One region of the Pseudoalteromonas sp. SG44-8 genome, then DNA from elsewhere that is predicted to be linked to it. Evidence: riboswitches for the same ligand, from Rfam matches in the RefSeq annotation. Region 1 holds a riboswitch; the other holds the start of a gene.
What was found. A riboswitch is a leader RNA that binds a small molecule or an ion and turns the genes downstream of it on or off. The one in region 1 is predicted to bind lysine.

Region 1 (11,401 bases):
GTTCCAACGTGCACCGTAACCTACATTAAATGTATCAACGTCAACTTTAGTATCAACAGAGGCATGATAGTTAATTAATACATCTGCTGATGCTTCATCCGCAGGTGTCATACCGTTTGCTTGTAATTGTGCATTTACCGCTTCACGCACACGTTTTTCCATCAATGGACTGATTTGATAGTTACCAGCGTCAGCCAAGGTCGCTTGTGGAAACCAAGCAAATGTTTTGTAGTTACCAAAGTCCACAGATTTGTCGTAGTCAATATCAGGCGTTTTTGCACACGCTGCTAGTAGTAATACAGCAGCTGCAATTAGTATATTTTTCATGGAGTTTGCTCCTTGGCAAATTTAATTACTATTCGTTTGATAACATAACATAGAATTAATTCAAGGAAATGTTATTTTTTACCTGTAATTTGTGTACAAAGTAGATGTTGATCAGTCTAGTCGTCCTTGACTGAATGATGCATTAATTTACACAAACGTGGCTATTGTCTTATTCATGCTCTACTTCTATCCAATCCTTTTCATCTACCCAGTTCTGGGCGCCGTCTTTAACGGAGCGAATTGGCACAATATAATCACAGCTAATTTGTGGTTTCACCGAGGCAAATATTGGCACAAAGCCAAAACTCAGGGCGGTTTCTATAATTGCTTTTTGATTTTGCGGATCGATATCGGCCGCTTCATCAATATAAATCGGGATGCGGTATAAGTTTTGCTCTTGGTCGCTTAATAAGTAGCGGATAAACAACATGCCGCATAATAATTTTATGGTGATACGCGTACCGTTTGAGCCAGCCGAATCAATTTTTTCAAAATGCTCGGTTTCGCCTGCACGGTTTACTACTTCAAAGCGAATATCAAATAAGTCAGTAAGGGTTAAACCGGCTTTATCAGAGGCAAGTTTAATTAAGTGATCTTTTGCTTCGTTGACAGCACTTTCACTGTAGGGTTCTTGGCTGAGTAAATCCAGCGTATCACCTTGTTCAAACTGATTTGAGGTACTGATGATGGTATCAATACTATCAACCAACATTTTGCGTGGTATCACGTTAATTTTAAATGCTTGCAAGTTTGAAATACGATGCTGACTAATGCCTTTATTGAAGCTGTTCATTTCACGGCGCAGTCTGTCTAAATCTTCACGCAGTCCCTTAATCGTCGCGGCTACTTCTGTGAGTGCAACCCGGGCTTGGCGTTCAACCGCATCACGTTCGTTATCAATATTATGGAACGCGCCAATCAATTTCTGGTATTTACTAAACTCGTCGTTTTCGTTATCAAATTTGGTAATACCAGCATTGTAAATATGCAAATAGGTATTACGAACGTTGATATCAAAATTACGCAGCTCTTGGCAATCTTTATTAAAGTGATGAACTAAGTCACTGAGATTATCGAAATCAATTTGCACATCAATCATATACGGGGTGACTTTACCGCTATATAAATCCAGCGTGTGGTCAATTCGTTCAGATTTCACTTGGCGTAGGCGCTCGGCTTGGCGTGAAATTAAATCTTTTTTCGATTTAATAATCGAGCGTCGATCACTAATTGAACCGCTGTTATTTTGAATATCTTGTAAGTAGCTATCAACTTGCTCGCGTTCAGCCAATAATTGCTCTTTTAAGAGTGTTTGTGCATCAATAGATTGCAGCATAACCTGGAATTGTTCAAAGCGTTTAAGTGCGCTTTCTGCTGCCATGAGTTCATCGTATAAGGCATCTTTTTCTTTTTGTTTGTCGGCCACATTTGCGGCCACATCACGCTGTTGCTTAAATTCATTGAGTGACTGTTCAAGGGCGTTGAGTTGCGCAGTAAGTTGCTCTTTATTTTCACCGCTTTGCATCTGCACCGGTGAGAGTTTTTTCAGCTTGATGGTCGCGCCTGGCAGGGTGAGCACGCCGCCTTTCACGTTATCTGATAATTGCTCTAAAAATGCACCAAAGGCATCTTCGTCAGTGATATCTATATCACCATTACTGGTGGTGGCAAATGACAGAATGTCAGGGTTTAGAATACGCGAGATCTCTTCAACTTCTTTAAGTGATAAATCCTCGCGCATACGGGTAAATAAATTAAACTCAAGATTTTTAAGTTGCAGCTTTAAGCTTTTGATCTGCTTTTGTGTTTCACTAATACGGTAATCAAGAGTATGCAGGCTTTGCCCTTGCGCACTGTTGATAGAATGCGATAGTGACTCGTAATCTTGCTTTAATTGACCAAGGCTTACTTTTAAGGTTGCCATGTTAACCAATTCAAATTCAGATTTTAGAGCACCAAAGTCTAAAAACCATTGCTCTATTTGTGTTTGCCTGCGTTCAATATCGCGCGATTGTTGTACATAAAGTTGTTGTTTTTGTTCAAACTCGTGCTTTTCGTGTTCAATGTCTTCAAGGGCAACATTAAGCTCGCTCAATTGCGCCTCTTGGTAGCTATCAAAATCGATTAATGCTTGGTCAATTTTGGGGGCGTATGCGGCTAATTTACCTTTGAGTACGGTTTGGTTTTCAAGCATAGATTCAAGGGCGCTGATAGGTTCTTGCATCGACTCGAGTGCTTTTAGCTCACGTTTTGCGCGGTTTACTTTATCAAAGGAGCGACGCCATACTTCATAAAAATCGACCTTTGAGTTTGACATGTGGCGTTCAAATACGCGTAACATAAAGCGCTTTACGTCGGCAGCGCCTAATTTATGCAGGTTCAAAATACGGCGGAAAATTTCTTTATAAATTGCCGAATCTTGCACGTTGTTAAGCGGGATCATCTTTAAGTTAATGTCGCCATCAAATGGCGTGGCACCACCCGTTAATAGTGCGTTGAGCTCTTGCGCTTTAAGCTCGATAGGGTTAAAGCCTTGCTCTTTTAAATGATTAAACAGTTTAGTGAACTTAATGATGGTTTTACCTTGAGTATACTGCTCAAGATCAAGCTTGCCTTGGTAACAAAAAAACTGATGCGCGTAACCGGCAATTTTACCAAGCCCAGCTACACCAATCACCACCGGGCCATGGGGTAGGTCGGCTTCGAGTAAAATATAGGATTGATCTGACGAAAAATAAAATTTACGGGTTTCGTCTAAATCATGACCGTCCCATTCTGTTAGGCGTAAATCATTAATAAGCGGAAATTGCAGAGCATTGATCACCGAGCTTTTACCGGTGTTATTTGGTGCACAAATTGAGCTGCTTTTATCAAGCGGGATCACACATTTGGCATAACCGGCGGTGTTTAATAATGCCAGCTTACTGAGGCCGTATAGGTTTTTCATTATTCGTCCTCTCCAATATAGGTTTCTTCGTTTACTTCCATTAAGGCATCAATATAACGGTAGATAGGTGCTTGCAGCATAAAGCCGCCTTCTACTTCACGGGCAAGGCCAAGTCGTATCATGCGTAAGTACACGTCTTTACGTAGGTCTGATCCTGAAAAAATTTCGAGTTGATCAAATAAGTGCTTGTTCATTTGCACTAAAGTTTGCATCAGTTCTAAATCATTCACTTCATCAAATAAGGCACGCATTGGGTCTTTACCTGAGTTTGCATAGTGCTCAATTAAGATATAAATGGTTAAGGCAATCGCGCGGGAAATTTTCCCCATATTGGGTGTACTTTCATCACTGGCAAAGTAATAAAAACCACGGCTGTCATGTTGTAAATCGTGGCCAAGGGCGCTGAATAATGCGCGGTAATGATCAATTTGTTGATCAAGCTCTTGCCACATTACGGTGTCTTGTTCGCTAATGTGATAGCCGGTGACTAATTTTTTATTAATTGCTTGTAGATGACTAAGTTCATCTAAATTTATCTGTGTCATAACGGTTACTCATCCACTGTTGGTGTTTGCTGAGGGTCAACAGGCTTAGAATTAAAAGGGAAAAGAGAAAAATGTTGCCCGGCAATTTTTACGCGCATTTTTTCATCACTTTGATTGATTTCAATATCGGTGTCACTTACCAGCTTTTGATATAAAAACAGCATTTCGTCGGCTTCAAGGTCTGGGTAGCTTTGCTCTAAAAAGGTCAATAATGGTTGTGGCTTTTTACGTTTAGCATTGAAGCGTTTTTTAAAGTTTGCTTTAACATTATTGTAATCTGGAATATTTGGCGTAACAAAAGCAGGCACATCTTGTTGATCAGGAAGTTCGTATTCACTGTGTTCAAACTCAACAAGTGCAGCCATATAAGCGACCATATGGCGCTGTTGCCCCAATGAGAATCGCTGCGTGTCAGAGACAAAATGTGGTTGTACGGCGCTGAGCATATTATCAACGCCATTTTTACGTACTAAACCAAGTACTTTAGCTGCTTGACGAGTGATCATATTATTACGGCGCAACTCTTCACGCAGTGGCATTAGCATATCGGCACTTTTACGCAGGCTTTCGCGACCAACTAAATGCATTTCTAAAATTCGGGTACGTAATCGTTCAAGCATGCGTTTATCTTGATAAGCTTTACCGCTGCGTTCAATATATTCAATTTGCGTACTGATTTGTGTTTCGATGGTATTAAAACAAGCATGAAAATCGCCACGAATATCAACCATTTCAAGCATCGGTTCAATGTATTCATCAAACGCTTCAATCACCGCTTGATAACGCTTTTGTAATGATTGCACCGCATTATTAGCTTTTGCTTGTTCTACAATATTTAAAATGGCATTTTCGTTGTGGGCAAATAGTTTCATTATTTTACGCACCCGATCATCCATAATGCGGCTAAAACGGCGCATCTCGTCGTAGTCTTCAATACTACCGGCATTGTCTAAACGGTTACCCAAACGGGCTAAATCTTCAACCAGCACGCTAATTTCTTGCGCCAAGCCTAAATGTTCTTCCTGCAATAAAAAAGTGGCAAAATCTGCAATTGCACGGTTAATTTCAAGTTGTGACGATTTAGCCAAGGGAATAATAATATCTTGGTTTAAAAGGCGGTTGGTTTCTTTGTAAATGCGCTCATTTGACCACGTAGGTTGTTTTTGTTTGATCGCATTTTGCACGTCTTTTAGGCTGAAATCAGCCATTTTAAAACGTTTAAATAGCAGCTCTAACATTCCCCAGTGCTCTGTTAGGGTATTTAGCAACTTTTTAGCTGGGATCATAAAACTCCAAAAATCCTAATTTATCTTGTAAAGCCGTCTTGTTAGGCCTCAGCGATTAGTCGTAGAAAAGCAAATTGACAATAGTTTTACACATTCTTTGGTGCTAGACTGCGCGCCGTGTCGTCCTGCGGCTCATAACATACAATTTTTACATTTTTATAAAGGTTGTTCAAACACAATGGTAACTGCAATTATCCTAACCCTGATAACGCTAGCATTCGTGCTCATCGTTATAGAGGATATTATCCATGTAAACAAGGCCAAAACCACGCTTTTCTTTGGTACTTTATGCTGGATTATCTTATTTATCTCGCCGCTTCACGGGCAAAGCCCCGAAAACGTACAACATCAACTTGACCACAATATTTTAGAGATTGCCACACTGTGGTTGTTTTTAATGGCTGCAATGACCTTTGTAGCCTATTTGAACTCCAAAGGTTTTATCCAAAATATTGTGCATAAGATAATGCCCAGTGCTATTAGCGAACGCAAACTGATGTTTTTGATTGGCGGGTTCTCCTTCTTATTTTCGTCGATTTCAGACAATATCACAGCCACATTAATTTCCCTTGCGGTGGTGATGTCGTTAAAACTCGATCCGAAAAAGCTAATTAAATACGCTACGCTTATCATCTTTAGTGTGAACTCGGGCGGAGTGTCGTTAATTACCGGTGATGTTACTACCTTGATGATTTTCCTTGATGACAAAGTTACCATTGGTCACTTGCTATTGTTGGTTGTGCCTGCGTTATTTAGCGTGGCGCTATTGGCCATTATGCTGTCATTTGGACTCAACGGCCAAGTTGAGTTTACCAAACAAGAGGACCGTCGCATTGAGAAAACAGATATCACTATTGCAGTGATTTTCTTATCAACGATTGTCGGGACATTAACGTTAAGCGTGCTTTATCATGTGCCGCCTTTGTTAACTTTCTTATTTGGTTTGTCGTTGATGTTTTTAGTGGCGCAATTTTTAATGCGCAAAAAAGATGTGAATAAAAAAATCATCGATTATATTCGCGAAATAGAATACGACACCTTGCTGTTCTTCGTTGGCGTATTATTACTTGTAGGCGCCCTAAAAGAAGTCGGTATGCTCAGTAAGTTCACTCATCTTTACGAGTTAATGCCAGCACAATACGCTAATTATTTAATGGGTATATTATCCGCTGCGGTTGACAACGTGCCGCTAACGGCTGCGTTACTTAAAGCTGAAATAGTTATGAGTCCACAACAATGGTTGTCGTTTACGTATGCAACTGGGGTGGGGGGGTCCATGCTTATTATTGGCTCGGCTGCCGGTATTATCGCTATGAGTAAAGTAAAAGCGCTTACCTTTATGAGTTATTTACGTATGTCGGTGTATTTATTAATCGCTTATACAATTGGTTATATGGGATCGTATTTAGCTGGTAGCTTTATTTAATTGCTTTTATTATTTAAAACAACTTGACAGCTAGACGTCTAAACGATAACTTTCAAAGCCCGCTTAATAGCGGGTTTTGTTATTTAATTGCTAATAATTTACGTAATTAATCTAACATTCAGAAGAGGTGCGGTACTTAGGTACTTAATGTTAGGCGACGTATGCCTGTAATCATTAAGGAGGGAAGTACTCGCCGAGGAAAGCAACTGGACGTCACAGTGGTTTTTCGGTTTATGGGGCTGAATCCTCAAAACTGTCACCAATTAGGTGGAGAGCTTCTGGCAGTGGACTTTTCTTATCGAGCCCCCCTTTGCCAAGTTCTTCTTGTTTTATCGTGGTATGAATGCCACAAAAGGAGACGACATGAATACCCAATTAGCTGCAACTAACTTGCAACAGTCAGCACAAAATCAAAAATCAGACTACGTAGTCGCAAAGTTCGGTGGCACCAGTGTGGCTAACTTTGAAGCGATGAGCCGTTGCAGTGAAATTATTGTAGCCGATAACAACGTACGAGTAGTGGCCGTAAGTGCCAGCGCAGGAGTGACTAATCACCTTGTGACCTTATGTAAAAAAGATTTATCAGCAGATGAGCGCAATGAGAACATTGCTGGCGTTATTGCTATTCAAGAAGCTATTTTAAATGAGCTGTCATTGGATGCTGATTTAGCTCATGGCTTTGATGAAACCATTAAAGCTTTTAAGTCACTTGCCAGTGAACCACTAAAATCAAAGCAACAACATGATGAGTTATTGAGCTTTGGTGAGCGTTTATCATCCTATTTATTTACTCAGGTACTGCGTTTAAATGGCTTAAATGCGGTGCGTTTTGATGTGCGACAGGTATTAAAAACCGACAGCCAATTCTCTAAAGCAACCCCAGATGTAGCTGCAACAGCAATGGCCGCAAAAGAGCATTTAATTCCGTTATTAGCTGAACAGGTTATTGTAACTCAAGGCTTTATAGGCAGCGACGCGCATGGTCAAACTACCACACTTGGTCGTGGTGGTTCAGATTACAGTGCGGCATTACTGGCCGAAGCTATAAACGCTAAAAGCGTGCACATTTGGACTGATGTCGTGGGCATTTTTAGCACCGATCCGCGCTTATGTGCTAAGGCTACGCCGATTGCGCGTTTAAGTTTTGATGAAGCAGCCGAAATGGCTACCTTTGGGGCGAAAGTATTACATCCTGCAACTATCTTACCTGCGAGCCGCAGCCATATTAGTGTGTTTGTTGGTTCTAGCCGTGAGCCTGAACGTGGTGGTACCTGGATCGAACGTGAGAAATCACAAATCCCCGGAATTCGTGCTGTCACGCAGCGTAAAAATCAAATATTGTTAACCTTAAAAAGCCCCGAAATGCTTTTGGCTAGTGGCTTTTTAGCTCACGTGTTTACAATTTTAAGTGAGTTTAATATCTCGGTTGATTTGGTAACTACCTCTGAGATAAGTGTTGCAATTACTTTAGATAATGCGCCAAATGCCTCGCGTCCTGAGCTTGATCAAGAATGCCTTGATAAGTTAGCGGAGTTTTGCCACGTGTCGGTTGAGAACAACTTAACCTTAGTGGCATTAATTGGTTCACAAATTCAATTACGTCAGCAAGAAATTAACTTAATGAATGTATTAAGCGATTTTAATATTCGCTTAATTTGTCATGGCGCAAGTAAACATAACCTGTGCTTTTTAGTGGAGCAGAGCGAGTCAGACTTTGTTGTGCAAGCGATCCACAGCCGTTTATTAGAAGTTCAAAACGCCGCGTAATTGGGCGGTAGAATTTACCACAGAGCACTGCCAGTCAGTGCTCTTGTCACTTACCACACTGATATCAAACTCATGATATTGACAACTCAGCGCTGTTAAATTTGCTCGCTCAAGTTCAGTAAATACATTGGGGCTGAGTAATTTTGCAATTGGTTGGCTGGTGGCTTTGGCAAGTGCTTCTTTTAAGGTCCATATTCTAAAAAATCGTTCTGCACTTTGCTGATCTTGCGTTATTAAATTTACCTCATCAAGATGATAAAAATGCTTAGCGAGCTTTGCAAATGGACGCTTCAGGTTTATTTTTTCAATATCAAAACCAAATTCAATTCGTTCTACATTTAATGCAGCACCCACAAAACCATTAGAGTGGGATAAACAACTACGCAATACAGTGTCACTGTCAGTTATATGTAGCAGTAATTTACTGCTTTGCTGGTCAAATTCAGAGCTAATATGGTTATTTGCTAGCTCACGAAATTGTGGCATCGTTTGTTTTACCAAATACTTAAGCAGTAGCCGAGTGGCTAAATATTCTTGCTTGGCTTTGTAACTTTTTCTACGGGTGATAACCGCCAGTTCAAATGGGCTTAATAGTGCGTTTAAATCGAATTCATCAACATTTAACTGCTGGGCATCAAATAATAAAATAGTATTCGCATTGAACGGCTGCACGCTGTGTTTGGTGATAACGAGTTGCTGTTGAAAAAATAACGCAGGCATAAAATCCACAATTAAAGTGATAAAAGAACAAACATGTTTATATTTTGTGCGGTTGTGCGCTGGTTAATTAAGCCAAGGCAAATTTATTACTCTGTGAGAGTTAAATATGGTTTAATTCACAATAATGAAAAATAATAACAGATTTGTAGATGTATGGCACAATTGCGTGATGGTTTTCAAAGCCGCCTTGGCTTTGTTTTAGCAGCTTCTGGCGCTGCAGTTGGATTAGGTAATATTTGGGGATTTCCCACGCAAGCGGCAAATCATGGCGGCGGCGCGTTTTTACTAGTCTATTTTATAGTTATCTTTTTTTTAGCCTTGCCAGCTTTATACACTGAGTTGTACTTAGGTCATAAAGCGCAAGCTAATCCGGTTAAAGCACTTAGACAAGCATGGCAAGAGCAAGCACCGCAAGTAGGCGCTGCTGCTGGTTATTTAGGTTTAGCCGGTGCGATTGTGATGCTGAGCTTTTACTCAATTGTTGCAGGTTGGATGCTTGCTTATGCCCTTGAACCCATTGCTAGCTTTTTTGGATTTACCACCGTCAGTACGTTTTTACACACGGATTCGATGGCGCGTAATTTTGTATTTACACCACTGATGCTGATCCTCACTGCGAGTATTATTCTCAAAGGTGTTAAATCTGGCATAGAAACATGGTCGCGACGGTTAATGCCGATGCTATTAGTGTTACTCGTTGTGCTAATTGCTTATATAGCCACGCTTGATGGCGCAAGTGAAGGCTTTGCTGCGTATTTAGTGCCAGACTTTAGCCAAATACTCGACCCAGGTTTAATTATTGCGGCAATGGGGCAGGCGTTCTTTTCGCTGTCACTGGGTGTCGGTTGTATGATGATTTATGGCTCGTACTTGCAGCCTGATGCTAATTTGCCGCGGTTAACCGCGTCGGTAGCGTTACTTGATACAGGGGTTGCCTTTTTAGCTGGTTTATTAATTATTCCTGCAATTTACGTGGCGCAGCACAATGGCGTGCAAGTATTTAGTGATGGAAAATTAGTGGGAGAAGGGCAACTAATTTTCGCAATTCTACCGCAGTTATTTAATACTATGGGCGAAATTGGCTTATTGGTTGGTTTACTGTTTTTTGTACTTATGTCGATTGCATCACTCACATCGACTATTTCATCAACTGAAATTCCAGTGGCTTTTTTAGTTGAAAACCATCAAGTAGAGCGTAAAAAAGCGACGTTTTTAGTGAGCTTAACGGTTTTAGCCGCGTCATCGTTGATTATTTTCAATTTTGATTGGCTATTTGGTTTAGTGATCATGGTACTGACTCAGTATCAATTACCGCTTATGGGCTTATTTTACTTTATCACTGTAGGGTGGTTGTGGCGCCGTGGTAATCAATTAAATGAGGCTGCAAGTGGCATGCGTTATTGGTTTGCTCAGTACATACGTTATGTGTGTCCGATACTGATGACCGCCGTGTTCGCTAATGTCGCGTTTGGTTGATAATTTAGCTGTCAGTTTTTTAGTTTTAATTGTTTAATACATAGTGTTATACCAATCGTTTTAAGTTACTGACCATTTAGCTCGCTAGAATGGTTAAATATTTAAGTCGATTGGTATTATATCCAAGGAGGAATTATGAACATAGATGTTAAAGTCCCTACGCTTCCAGACTCAATACACACAGCAGATATCGCTAAACTTTATGTTAGTGAAGGCCAACTCGTTTATGCCGGTGATGTGTTATTTGATGTTGAAACTGAAAAGGTTGTTTTAGAAATAATGGCCGACTGCAGTGGCATTATTGAGAATATAACGATTGCAAATGGCGACCATGTTAATCCTGAACAGGTTGTAATGACTTTGCAGCAGCTTGCAGACAGCGAACTGCCAGCACGACCAACAGTAGACCAAACCCATGACAGTAAACTGTCAGTAAACTGTCAGTAAGCGGCTCAGCAGAAGAAGACGCTATTGCTTCTGCATTATTTAGTAAACTAAATACTATCTGCTGGGTAATTGGTTTTATTATCGGTGTGGCTGCAGGTGTTTTAGGAACCCTCATTGTGCTGGGTAAATAGCTAAAATGACCAATTATGTAAACCACCCAAGATATGGCAGCGAGCCAATCATCTCTGGTAATAGTTATACAAAGCAAGAAATCGAGAATGCCTTTTGGTGGTATAAAAGTGTTCGCTACTTTCCTGAGACGGCAATCCCCGCAGTTATCGAAAAACAATGTGACAGTTTATATCCAAGGCAACTCTATGTTGATATAGAAGAGCAATGTGTCGATTGTCATAGAGCGTTTATATTTTTTGCTAAAGAGCAGCAATATTGGTTTGAAGAATTAAAGTTTTGGATTGATGCACATGCGATCAAGTGCTTTGAATGCAGAAAGAAAAGCCGT
Region 2 (11,401 bases), on a different contig from region 1:
GGGATGCGGTACCAAGGTTTAAAACTAAATACAAAGCCATCATTTTCCCAAACGAAATTGGCATAAATACGATTCCAAGAACGAGAGTGAGGCTGGCTACGGCCATTCGATTGATGCACGAAACCAACCGCAATCGCCATTTCATCTCCCCAAAGAACATGCTCGGGGTCTAGATAATTAACCCAAAAGATCTCGGGTTCGTAATTAGTTTCACGAAATGGTGATGAAATATCGTCGTTATAAAACTGCCAAAATGATTGCAGTGTAAAACCAAAGTAAACAGCTTGGTCTTTATCTGCAAAATCATTGTATAACGGTACTTTGATTGATAACTGATATTTTATTTCTAAGTTATCAAGTGTTTCGCCTTCGTTGTTTTCTGATAGGTCATTAAGATTGTCAAAAGGTCTGGCATTTGGGTTGGATACATACGACAGCGGTAATATATAATTACGTTTATGTGGAGTGATCACATTTCGGTTTTTTTCACTGACCTGTTCACGGGCTTTGCGTTTATCTAGTACGGTGATCTGCTTACTTTCATCGAGAGAACTACATTTTTCACGTAATTGCGCTAGTGTCATTTCGGCTTTGCCGCCAATGGCTTCATTTAAAATACATTGCTTTACTAGCTCAAGATCATTGTCTTGTTCATTTGTTTTTTCAGCTTGTTCTGATTGTGCAAATGCGGTGCATGAAAGCAGTGTCGTCAGTAGGAACCCGTAGCGCCAAGTCATTATTCTTCCTTTGATAAAGCCAAATAGAGAGTAGCTGTTGTATGTTATTAGTAAATGATAATGGAGTGATTTTCAGTGCAAGAAAATAGCTGAAAATAGATTTTCATTATATTTTATTCAGTGCAGACTTTAACTGAATATCAGTGAATTGTTACTGAACTTAGTTGATTGTGGCGCTTTTTGCCCATAAATACAAAGAAAAAGCGGCCGAAGCCGCTTGTTCAATGCACTTTTTCCAATTGGATAGTCGTGCTCTCACGCAATGAGAAGGGTTGAGCTTGATATAAAAATTAAAGCTCAAATACGTTAGTAAAGAATTTATATAGTTCGGTGCCTTGGTTTACGCTTGCTGAAGCAAAATGCAAAATCGCGATGGCGTCACAATCAAGTGTTAGGGTTTGTAATGGTTGCTCTGCGAGGTAGCGCTCCATTCGCAATACTCTAGCAATCGGCTCGCCAGCTTTGATATGGCCGCCAAGTGGCGCTATATACTCAACCATGCCGCCCATAGGTGCATAGTAAGCAAGGTAATCATTTAAATCACAGCCGTAGCGCTTCATTACTTTTGGCTGATAGGGGGCATCAACGAATACCTGCTTATGATTTAGGTAACTTAAAATACTATTAGCATCATCAAGGGCCGCAGTTAAATCGATTTTTTCTTGGCTGCCGAGTTCGACCGTAAAAGCTTCAACTTGAACATTAAATTCACGCCCTTGTTGAGCTAATGCCTCGGTTAATTGCCACCATGGGCAAAAACTTGCTTCATCCATTGCTCCTGCAAAATCATTAGGGATGATTAATACATGAGGAATATTAAAGTAGTTGGCACTGGCCTTGGCATAATCTGGGCAATATAAATGCTGACTCGAAATGGGGCCTGTGTGTAAGTCGAGCACGATATCAGCTTGGTGTGCCAACTTTTGCAAGTTAAGTGCAATGCGTTTGCCTGTAGTTAGGCGATAAGCTGGACCGCTTAGTTGTTGGTCTACTTCATCAATCAGTGCGGCTTTAAACTCACTTTTTAAGGTTTGCTCATCGGCATCACTATATTGCTCAGCAAATTGGCTCGCGAGCTTACTATTGCAGTGATACATGCGGTTCCAGTTGGTGCCGGTGATTGGATCAAAACGACCAAGGGTGAATTCGCCCGATTTTTGATTGCAACCAATTGGGTTCGCGTAAGGCACCAGGGTGATATCGCCTTTGAGTTCAAGATGCTTAAGCTGCTCAAGTAATTGGTAAATAACCGCATTGCCTTGTACTTCTGCACCGTGCATATTAGCTTGCACATACACACTTGGCCCAGTGCCATCGCCTTTTAAACGATAGACAGGAATTGTGAGCGGTAGGCCGTTGGCAACTTCACCAACTACTATGTTTTCTTGGCTTATAGCTTTAGTCGTACTCATCTCAATTACCTTAAGTAGTAGCTGGCATCTTCAGCTGTGCGAATACAGTTAAGCTCGCCATTTTGTAATGTGTATTCAGCGGCTAGCTCATGACATAAAAAATACGGCATACTTTCGGTAAAGCCGTACGCGCCACATTGGCTAAACACCAGCCAGTCTTGTTCATTTAAATCACTAGGTAATTGGTGTTCACCTAAGCAATCAAGTGCTGTACATAATGGCCCATATAAGCTCATAGTTTGGTATGCAGCAGTTGAGTCTCGTAATAATCGTGCCGGGAAATCTTGGCTGGTGACTGCAGGGCGCAATAAATGATTAATACCGCCGCTTAAGATCACTTGTTGTTGGGCATAGTTAAGTTTTCGCTCAACTACAGGTGTTGCGTAATGACCGCATTCGCCCACAGCATAACGGCCAAGCTCCATCCAGAGTTCTTGTACGCCTGCGGCATTCTTAATGTCAGCTAATGCATCAATGAGCGCATCCCAACTTAAGGTTGGTGCATCAAGAGTGTAAGGAATACCTAAACCACCGCCTAAGTCGAGTACTTTTAAGTGAATACCTAAGTCGTTGGCAAGCTTTGTTAGCGGTGCAATCATTTGTGACCAAAGTTCAGCTAGCTTGTCGCTGCTGAGCATGTTGCCCCATTGAAAAATATGCAGGCCATCAAAGCTAAGCGCTGGGTAGTCGCTAGTATTTAGCGCTTGCCATTCATCACAACCTAAACCAAATGGAGTAAGGCTATCGCCACCAAGTGGGTTTTTTTCCCCTTCAGGCCAGCGTAATTGCACTCGCAGTAATACCTGTAACTGGCAGTTTTGTAAGCTTGCTTGCTCGTTAAGCCAGCGTACTTGATTAAGGCTTTCGGCAACAAAGGTACGTACGCCGCGCGCAATAAAGTGTTTAATTTGTTTTGGGCTTTTGGCAGGCCCTGTATTGAGCACGCGCTCGCTGTTAATACCTTGTGCCAGAACTTGCTCAAGTTCGCCTTTACTTGCTACATCAAAGTTAAAACCCACGTTATCTAAGCTTTGAATGACTTTAGATAATGGATTAGCTTTTACGGCATACCACAGTTTTACCTCAGTTTGCGCCACTAATCGCGTTAAGTGTGCGTTTAATGTATCAAGGTCGTAAATAAAAAATGGTGTATCAAGCGAAGTTGATAGCTCATCAATGGCGGTTTTAACTGGCGTGCTCAAAAAGCTCATTAACGTAAAACCTCTTCAAGCAGCAATGATGCATCACTTTGTTCATCACGGTATTTTACAATTAATGCACACGACATACTTAATCCTTGCTCGCGGGCCCAAGTATTAGAAGCTGGACGAGAGCCTGGAATAACAATCGCGTATTCAGGAATAGGCTCGCCTTTAGCCAGCTGGCGCTCATTAACACAGTCATAAACTGGAATAGTTGCTGATAAGCGTACACCTGGTGCGAGCACCGCGCCTTTTTTCACTACTACGCCTTCAACAATCACGCAACCTGCACCGATGAATGCATCGTCTTCTACCACCACCGGGCTTGCACCAATAGGTTCAAGTACACCGCCTAGTTGTACTGCAGCGCTTAAATGTACATTTTTACCTACTTGCGCACACGACCCCACTAACGCGTGGCTATCAACCATAGTGCCTTCATCGATAAACGCACCAATGTTTACATATGCTGGTGGCATAATAATCGTGCCCTTAGCAACGTGTGCGCCACGGCGAACGCTTGAGCCACCAGGTACCATACGCACTCCAGCATCGGCTGCAAAACCTTGTGGTGCTAAATTGTGTTTATCAACAAAGCCACCTGGAAATTCGGTATTAGTGCCATTTTTAAACGCTTCTAAAATACCTTGTTTTACTGCAACGTTAGCATGCCATTGGCCGTTGTCGTCTTGTGTTGCTGCGCGCACTGCGCCCGATTCTAAATTATTTAGTAGTTCTAACCAGCTCATTATAAAAACCTGTATTTAATGCCAAGATAAAATGGTGTTGTTTGCGTTGTTAATACAATCAGTTTGCGTTAACTCAAGATGCGTCAAAGGTGGACGTAAGTACGGGCTGTTAATTCGCCCTTGTAAATGCATCAATACTTTGACGGGGATAGGGTTTGCGACAGCAAACAAGCTTTGAATGGCTTGTGACCAGTCGGCAAATAAATTGGGGTGTTGACCGCTGAGACTTCGTTTTACAAACTCATGGGTTTGCACAGGCCATGCATTAGCAGCCACAGAGACTAAACCTTTTGCGCCAGCCTGGGCAAAGTAAGGCATCAGTGCATCGTCACCGCTAAAAATAGCTAAATTAGGTGCGACTTTTCTAAAACCTTCAAATTTAGCAATGTCGCCACTGGCTTCTTTGAGTGCCCACAAGTTTTTATGGTCTTTCAAGTTGCTAATTACGGCCGATGGAATATCAACAGCACTGCGCCCTGGTACGTTATAAAGCATGCAAGGATGTTTACTGGTATTAAGTAAGCTTTCAAACCAATGTGTTTGGCCTACTACGCCGGGCTTAGCGTATAGGGGAGTGCCCAGTAAATAGCTATGAATGGGTAACTGATTACAGTATTCAACCCAGGCAATTTGTTGCTTTAGGTTTATACCGCCTACTGCAACCATCAGTGGTACTGTTGGCGTTAATTGGCACACGTGTTCAACAATCGCTTGTTGCTCTTTGAGTGTTAGTGCGAGGCCTTCGCCAGTGCTACCAAGTAATAAAATACCATTGTTAGCCACTTGCTGCTGTGCAACTAACTGATCAAGAGTGGCATAGTCGACTTCACCAGCGTCAGTAAATGGCGTGACGAGTGCCGTCCACAAAGGGTAGTCATTTAAATTGAAGTTATTGATCATCTCTCACGAACTTATAAGTGATTCGAGGAGTTAATAAGCTTTTATGATTGGAGCCACATTAACGTCGTTCGAACGAATAATTCGAAGAGCGAATGGGCTTAATATAATAGGGCGCTATGGCCTTATTACGCTAAGACCAGAAGCTCTCCACCAAATATTTTAACAGCCAAGCTGTTATTGGTGACAGTCGCTGGGATTCAACCCAGTCGCCCGAAGTAAAACTTCACAAAAAGTGTTACTTCTCGGCGTTAATTCCCCTCACGTATGATCACTGGAGTGTGTGCTCCTCACATACGTTACCTGAATAACGCACCTCTTCTAGCCCATGGTGCAAGTTTTATCGTTTAAAACTCACACCTTTAATAGGGGTAATGCGGAAGATTAAAGCATTTTAGCCGTCTAGGTGTCAAGGCTGGATATTTTTAAGTTTATTTTTAGCTGCAATGTGCTCCTGACATTTTTTTACAACGTAAATAGCGTTACAGTAAGCGTAATAACAAGCAGTGGTAGTGAGTAATGGAAAAATTTCAAGATATATATCAACGAGCGGCACAGCGAAAAGGTAGCGAAGTAATGTTACAGCACTTACTTGTTGCCCCTCAAAATGCAAAGCAATTAACTGCTTTACCTGATGATGCATGGCTTGAAGAGTTTACCCGCAAAATTTTTCAAAGTGGTTTTTATTGGTCAGTGATCAACAATAAATGGCCAGGTTTTCGGGAAGTATTTTGGGATTTTAGTGTGGCTAAATTATTAATGATGCCGCCAGATATGCTTGAGCAAAAAGCCACCGATGAGCGAATCGTTCGTAACTTTAAAAAAGTGCAAACGATCCCAGAAAATGCGTATATGATCCATGAAGTGGCAAGTGAACATGGCAGTTTTAGTCAGTTTATTGCAGATTGGCCGAGCGACGATATTATTGGTTTGTGGGGGTATTTAAAAAAGCATGGGGCGCGTTTAGGTGGTAACACCGGCCCTTATGCATTGCGAACCTTAGGGAAAGACACTTTTTTATTCTCGCGTGATGTAGAAAGTTATCTCCGTGCTCATAAGATAATTGATGGCGGTTTACAAACTAAAAAGTCACTTACCAGCGCTCAACATTTTTTTAATGAATTGCAGCAACAAAGCGGATTAAGCCTTCAAGAGCTCAGTTTGTTAGTTGCATACAGCGTGGGCGATAATCGCGTTGGCATACAAACAACCCAAGCCTAAGGAATACTATGAAATTAGTTGCTCGTTACACCCAGATTGCTGATGATTTTGCTGTGGCTGATCAGCCAAGTGCTGTTATTGCTCCAAACTTACTGCTGTGGAACGATACGTTAGCTAGGCAGCTTAATATTGAGGTTGCCACATCAGAACGTGCGGTAATTTTTTCTGGTAATCTTAATAACAGCGATGTTGCTGCTGTGGCATTAGGTTACTCAGGGCATCAATTTGGACATTTTTCACCGCGTTTAGGTGATGGGCGAGCACATTTATTAGGGGCTGTCACTGATCAGCAGCAACAGCTTTGGGACATTCAACTCAAAGGTTCTGGTGCTACGCCATTTTCACGTGGAGGTGATGGCCGTTGCGCAATCGGTCCTGCGGTACGTGAATATATAATGAGTGAGGCAATGCACGGGCTTGGCATACCGACGACACGTTGTTTGGCAGTTGTTGCCAGTGGTGAAACAGTTTACCGTCAACCACCACAACAAGGAGCCATTGTTACCCGCGTTGCTAGTAGTCATATACGTGTCGGTTCGTTTCAGTATTTAGCTGCGCAAGGTGATGTTGCTGGTTTAAAAAATTTAGCTGATTTAGCTATTGAGCGTCATTATCCTGAGATAAAGTCTACGGGCTCTGCGCGTTATTTGGCATTTTTAAGTGCGGTGATTGAAAAGCAAGTTAGCCTGATTGTTAGCTGGATGCGCGTTGGTTTTATTCATGGAGTAATGAATACTGATAATACGCTCGTCAGTGGTGAGACCATCGATTATGGCCCTTGTGCAATGATGAATCAGTTTGATTTTGATACTGTATTTAGTTCTATTGATCGCCAAGGCCGCTATGCTTTTGGCAATCAACCTAATATTGCTAATTGGAATTGTGCACGTTTAGCTGAAAGTTTAATTCCTTTAATTAGCGATGACGAAGAGCAGGCTGTTGAGCTACTAAGCCCATTAATAAATGGTTTTGCTGAGCAGTTTCATCAAGCTTTTACACAGATGTGGGCGAAAAAGTTGGGCTTTGATGGTCATCAAGATGGTGATGCTGAATTAGTATCCGAGTTATTAACTTTACTGAAAACTCATCAGCTTGATTACACCAATACTTTTGACTCCTTAACAGAATCACTGCAAGGTCAGACTGCTATTCCGAGTGACTTGGCTGGTTGGTCTATTAAGTGGTTAGCCAGAACAAATACGCAAAGCTATCAGCTGATGCGCCAAGCCAACCCACGCTTGATCCCGCGTAATCATATCGTTGAAAGCATAATACAGCAGTATGAAAGTACTGGTGAAAGCAGCATGTTAGATGAATATTTAACGGCCTTGAGGTCGCCTTACCAATTGTTGGCAAGCCCTGCATTTTGGTACTCACCGCCTGTCGATATGGACACTAATTACCAAACATTTTGTGGTACATAATAACAGCATCAATTATTGTTATTTGTCGCTGTTCGTAAATTGAACGGATACGAACGAATTGATGCTACTTATTCATCCAGATCTTTAGTTAAAAGCTGTTATTTATTAATAATTATAAGAAATAAATATGCTTAGCTACTTGTTGATTTAAAATTAACCAATATAATGCACCCATTAACTTCAGCATTTAAATTTTTAAAGCCAAATATATTGGAAACGTTGTTTCTGAAATAGTAGTGATAGCAATTACAATGCTGACAATCGATGTATGTGTAAGTTAGGTAAAGTCTTTTATCTGAACTATAATGTAGAGCGCTTTATTCTAATAAATATTTAAATTGCAAAATATATGCATTTAAACGTTTTTGTTAAGTAATGATTAACTAAAGATACGGTACTCTGTAATCAAACTTATTGAGCTAGGGTTTCTTAGCTACAATTTTAATTGTGAAAATGGGAAGGAAACAATGAAATTAAAATCACTTACTATTGCTTTAGCACTAGCTGCAACTAGCGCTTCAAGCTTCGCGGCTGAAAAAGAAGGTTTCTTTATCGGTGCTTTTGGCGATTATTACGATGCTTCATGGGAAAATGTCCGTGGTAGCGCAGGTACTAACGTTGATGATTCAACTGGTTGGGGTGCGGAAATTGGTTATCGTTTTAACGATTACTGGAGCGCGCGCTTAGAATATGCTGATATGGATTTTGACATTTCAAATGTAAATCCTGCTATGAACGCAACAAGCATGGACGGCGATCGTTTAGGTATTGATGGTCTTTATCACATCAACGGCGGCCCTTTCTATGGTATTTTCGGTCTTAAACAAATCGATATTACAGAAAACCTAACTTTTGCTAATGTGGGTGCTGGTTACCAACATTATTTCACTGATAATTTCGCATTTAATGCTGAAACATCTATTTACCAAGGCCTTGACCGTGGTTACACAGATGTAGGTGCTAAACTTGGCCTTAGCTATTTATTTGGTAAGCAAAGTTCAGCAGCTGAGCCAGTTAAAGCTGCTCCAGCTCCAGCTACAGTAGTACCTGTAGCGGTTGCTCCTGTTGATAGCGATGGTGATAACATCCCTGATGCAGATGACCAATGTGCAAACACACCAATGACAGATGCTGTTGATGGAACAGGTTGTACTCTATATGAAGACCGTGAAGTAACTAAGAGCTTGTTAGTAACATTCCCTAACAATGCGTCGGTTGTTGCTGGCAAATATGACAGCGGTATTGAAAAAGTTGCAGGCTTCTTAAAAGAGCACACAGATACAACAGTATTACTTGAAGGTCATTCTTCTGCTGTTGGTAAAGCAGATTACAACAAGTGGTTATCTAAAAAGCGTGCTGATGCAGTTGCTGCTAAGCTAATTGCTGATGGCATTGCTGCAGATCGTATTACTACTGTTGGTCTAGGCGAAGAGCGTCTTAAAAATACAGACAACACACCTGCTGCACACGCGGAAAACCGTCGTGTAGAAGCACACATTAAGTCAATTGAACGCGTGAAAGTTGAGCGTTAATAGCATTTGATTTATTAAAAACCCAGCAATATGCTGGGTTTTTTTATGCCTAATAAAATAGTAATGATTCGCAGTTAATTAACATTCATGTGAATGGTGTTTTCCTTTTTGACTATTCATAGTATTTATAGTGAGTATAAAATTTTGCTTGATTGCATGGACTTTCATCTATATTTAAAAGCTTTATAATTAATCGTCAGAATACTATAAGTATTGAGTAATTTTTCGCGAGAACGCGTATTACTGAATACTTTCACGTCACCAAGAGGGCAATATTGTGCTAGAAGATTATCGTAAACACGTAGAAGAACGTGCCGCGTTAGGTATCGTACCAGCGCCATTGGATGCTCAGCAAACGGCTGATCTTATCGAGCTAGTTAAAACACCACCTGCAGGTGAAGAAGAGTTTATTTTAGACTTATTAGTAAATCGCGTGCCGCCAGGTGTGGATGACGCAGCTTACATCAAAGCTGGTTTTTTAGCCGCAGTTGCTAAAGGTGAGGCAACTTCACCACTAATTTCAAAAGAAAAAGCAGCTGAACTATTAGGCACAATGCTTGGCGGTTACAACATCGCCCCCATGATTGAGCTACTTGACGAAGAAGCGCTTGCGCCAATCGTTGTTAAAGGTCTTGCAAATACGTTATTAATGTTTGATGCATTTTATGACGTTGAAGAAAAAGCAAAAGCGGGTAATGAATACGCTAAGCAAATTATTGAATCTTGGGCTGCTGCAGAATGGTTTACCAATAAACCTGCGGTTGCTGAAAAAATCTCAGTTACGGTATTCAAAGTAACTGGCGAAACAAATACTGATGATTTATCACCAGCACCAGACGCATGGTCACGTCCTGATATTCCATTGCATGCTTTAGCAATGCTAAAAATTGAGCGTGACGGTATTACACCTGATAAAGCTGGTGAAGTTGGCCCAATTACACAACTTGAAGAATTAAAAACGAAAGGCTTACCACTTGCCTACGTAGGTGATGTTGTTGGTACTGGCTCTTCTCGTAAGTCAGCAACTAACTCTGTACTTTGGTTTATGGGCGATGATATCCCGTTTGTACCAAACAAGCGTGTTGGCGGTGTATGTTTAGGTAATAAAATTGCGCCAATCTTCTTCAACACAATGGAAGATTCAGGCGCATTACCAATCGAATTAAATGTTGATGAACTTAACATGGGTGAGCAAATCGATATCTTCCCTTACGAAGGTGTTGTTAAGCGTCACGGTACTGATGAAATTATTTCTACTTTTGAACTTAAATCTGAGGTAATTTTAGATGAAGTTCGTGCTGGTGGTCGTATCCCACTAATCATTGGTCGTGGTTTAACTGACAAAGCGCGTACATCTCTTGGCTTGGGTGCAACTGATGTATTTAAAGTACCAACAGCAACAGAAGTTTCTGATAAAGGCTTCACACTAGCGCAAAAAATGGTTGGTAAAGCATGTAACGTTGCAGGTATTCGCCCAGGCCAATACTGTGAGCCTAAAATGACTACTGTTGGTTCGCAAGATACAACCGGTCCTATGACGCGTGATGAACTTAAAGATTTAGCGTGTTTAGGTTTCTCTGCAGATTTAACAATGCAGTCTTTCTGTCATACATCAGCTTACCCTAAACCTATTGATGTAAATACTCACCATACGCTTCCTGATTTCATCATGAACCGTGGCGGTGTTTCACTTCGCCCAGGTGACGGTATTATCCACTCATGGTTAAACCGTATGTTATTACCAGATACCGTCGGTACTGGTGGTGATTCACATACACGTTTCCCATTAGGTATTTCATTCCCAGCGGGGTCGGGTGCAGTAGCATTCGCAGCAGCAACTGGTGTAATGCCACTTGATATGCCTGAATCAATTTTAGTCCGTTTTAAAGGCGAAATGCAGCCTGGTATCACATTACGTGACCTAGTACATGCAATCCCTTACTACGGTATTAAGCAAGGCTTATTAACCGTTGAGAAAAAAGGAAAAATTAACGAATTCTCTGGTCGTGTACTAGAAATTGAAGGCGTTGAGCACCTAACTGTTGAGCAAGCATTTGAATTATCTGATGCATCTGCAGAGCGTTCGGCGGCAGGTTGTACTGTTAAGTTATCTAAAGAATCTATTTCTGAATACCTAGAATCAAACATTGTTATGCTGAAGTGGATGATCTCTGAAGGTTACGGTGATGTACGTACGATTGAACGTCGTGTTACAGCAATGCAAGAG

Region 2: another riboswitch for lysine. It lies ahead of dapA (4-hydroxy-tetrahydrodipicolinate synthase); the one in region 1 lies ahead of lysC (lysine-sensitive aspartokinase 3).

The regions. Positions count from the first base shown of each region.
Region 1 is NZ_JACJEQ010000002.1:281,667-293,067, reverse strand. Features, by position in the region: gene H5163_RS03455 (DUF4136 domain-containing protein) at 1-327, opposite strand, end outside; gene H5163_RS03450 (ATPase) at 497-3,274, opposite strand; gene H5163_RS03445 (condensin complex protein MksE) at 3,274-3,819, opposite strand; gene H5163_RS03440 (hypothetical protein) at 3,825-5,105, opposite strand; gene nhaD (sodium:proton antiporter NhaD) at 5,284-6,531, shown strand; lysine riboswitch at 6,646-6,817, shown strand; gene lysC (lysine-sensitive aspartokinase 3) at 6,895-8,298, shown strand; gene H5163_RS03425 (4'-phosphopantetheinyl transferase superfamily protein) at 8,275-9,018, opposite strand; gene H5163_RS03420 (sodium-dependent transporter) at 9,172-10,494, shown strand; gene H5163_RS03415 (biotin/lipoyl-containing protein) at 10,630-10,941, shown strand; gene H5163_RS03410 (zinc-ribbon domain containing protein) at 11,078-11,401, shown strand, end outside.
Region 2 is NZ_JACJEQ010000032.1:29,799-41,199, forward strand. Features, by position in the region: gene H5163_RS18140 (phospholipase A) at 1-737, opposite strand, end outside; gene H5163_RS18145 (succinylglutamate desuccinylase/aspartoacylase family protein) at 1,028-2,149, opposite strand; gene H5163_RS18150 (PLP-dependent decarboxylase) at 2,155-3,360, opposite strand; gene H5163_RS18155 (2,3,4,5-tetrahydropyridine-2,6-dicarboxylate N-succinyltransferase) at 3,360-4,100, opposite strand; gene dapA (4-hydroxy-tetrahydrodipicolinate synthase) at 4,116-5,000, opposite strand; lysine riboswitch at 5,133-5,326, opposite strand; gene H5163_RS18165 (DNA-3-methyladenine glycosylase I) at 5,517-6,218, shown strand; gene H5163_RS18170 (YdiU family protein) at 6,227-7,642, shown strand; gene H5163_RS18175 (OmpA family protein) at 8,110-9,174, shown strand; gene acnB (bifunctional aconitate hydratase 2/2-methylisocitrate dehydratase) at 9,452-11,401, shown strand, end outside.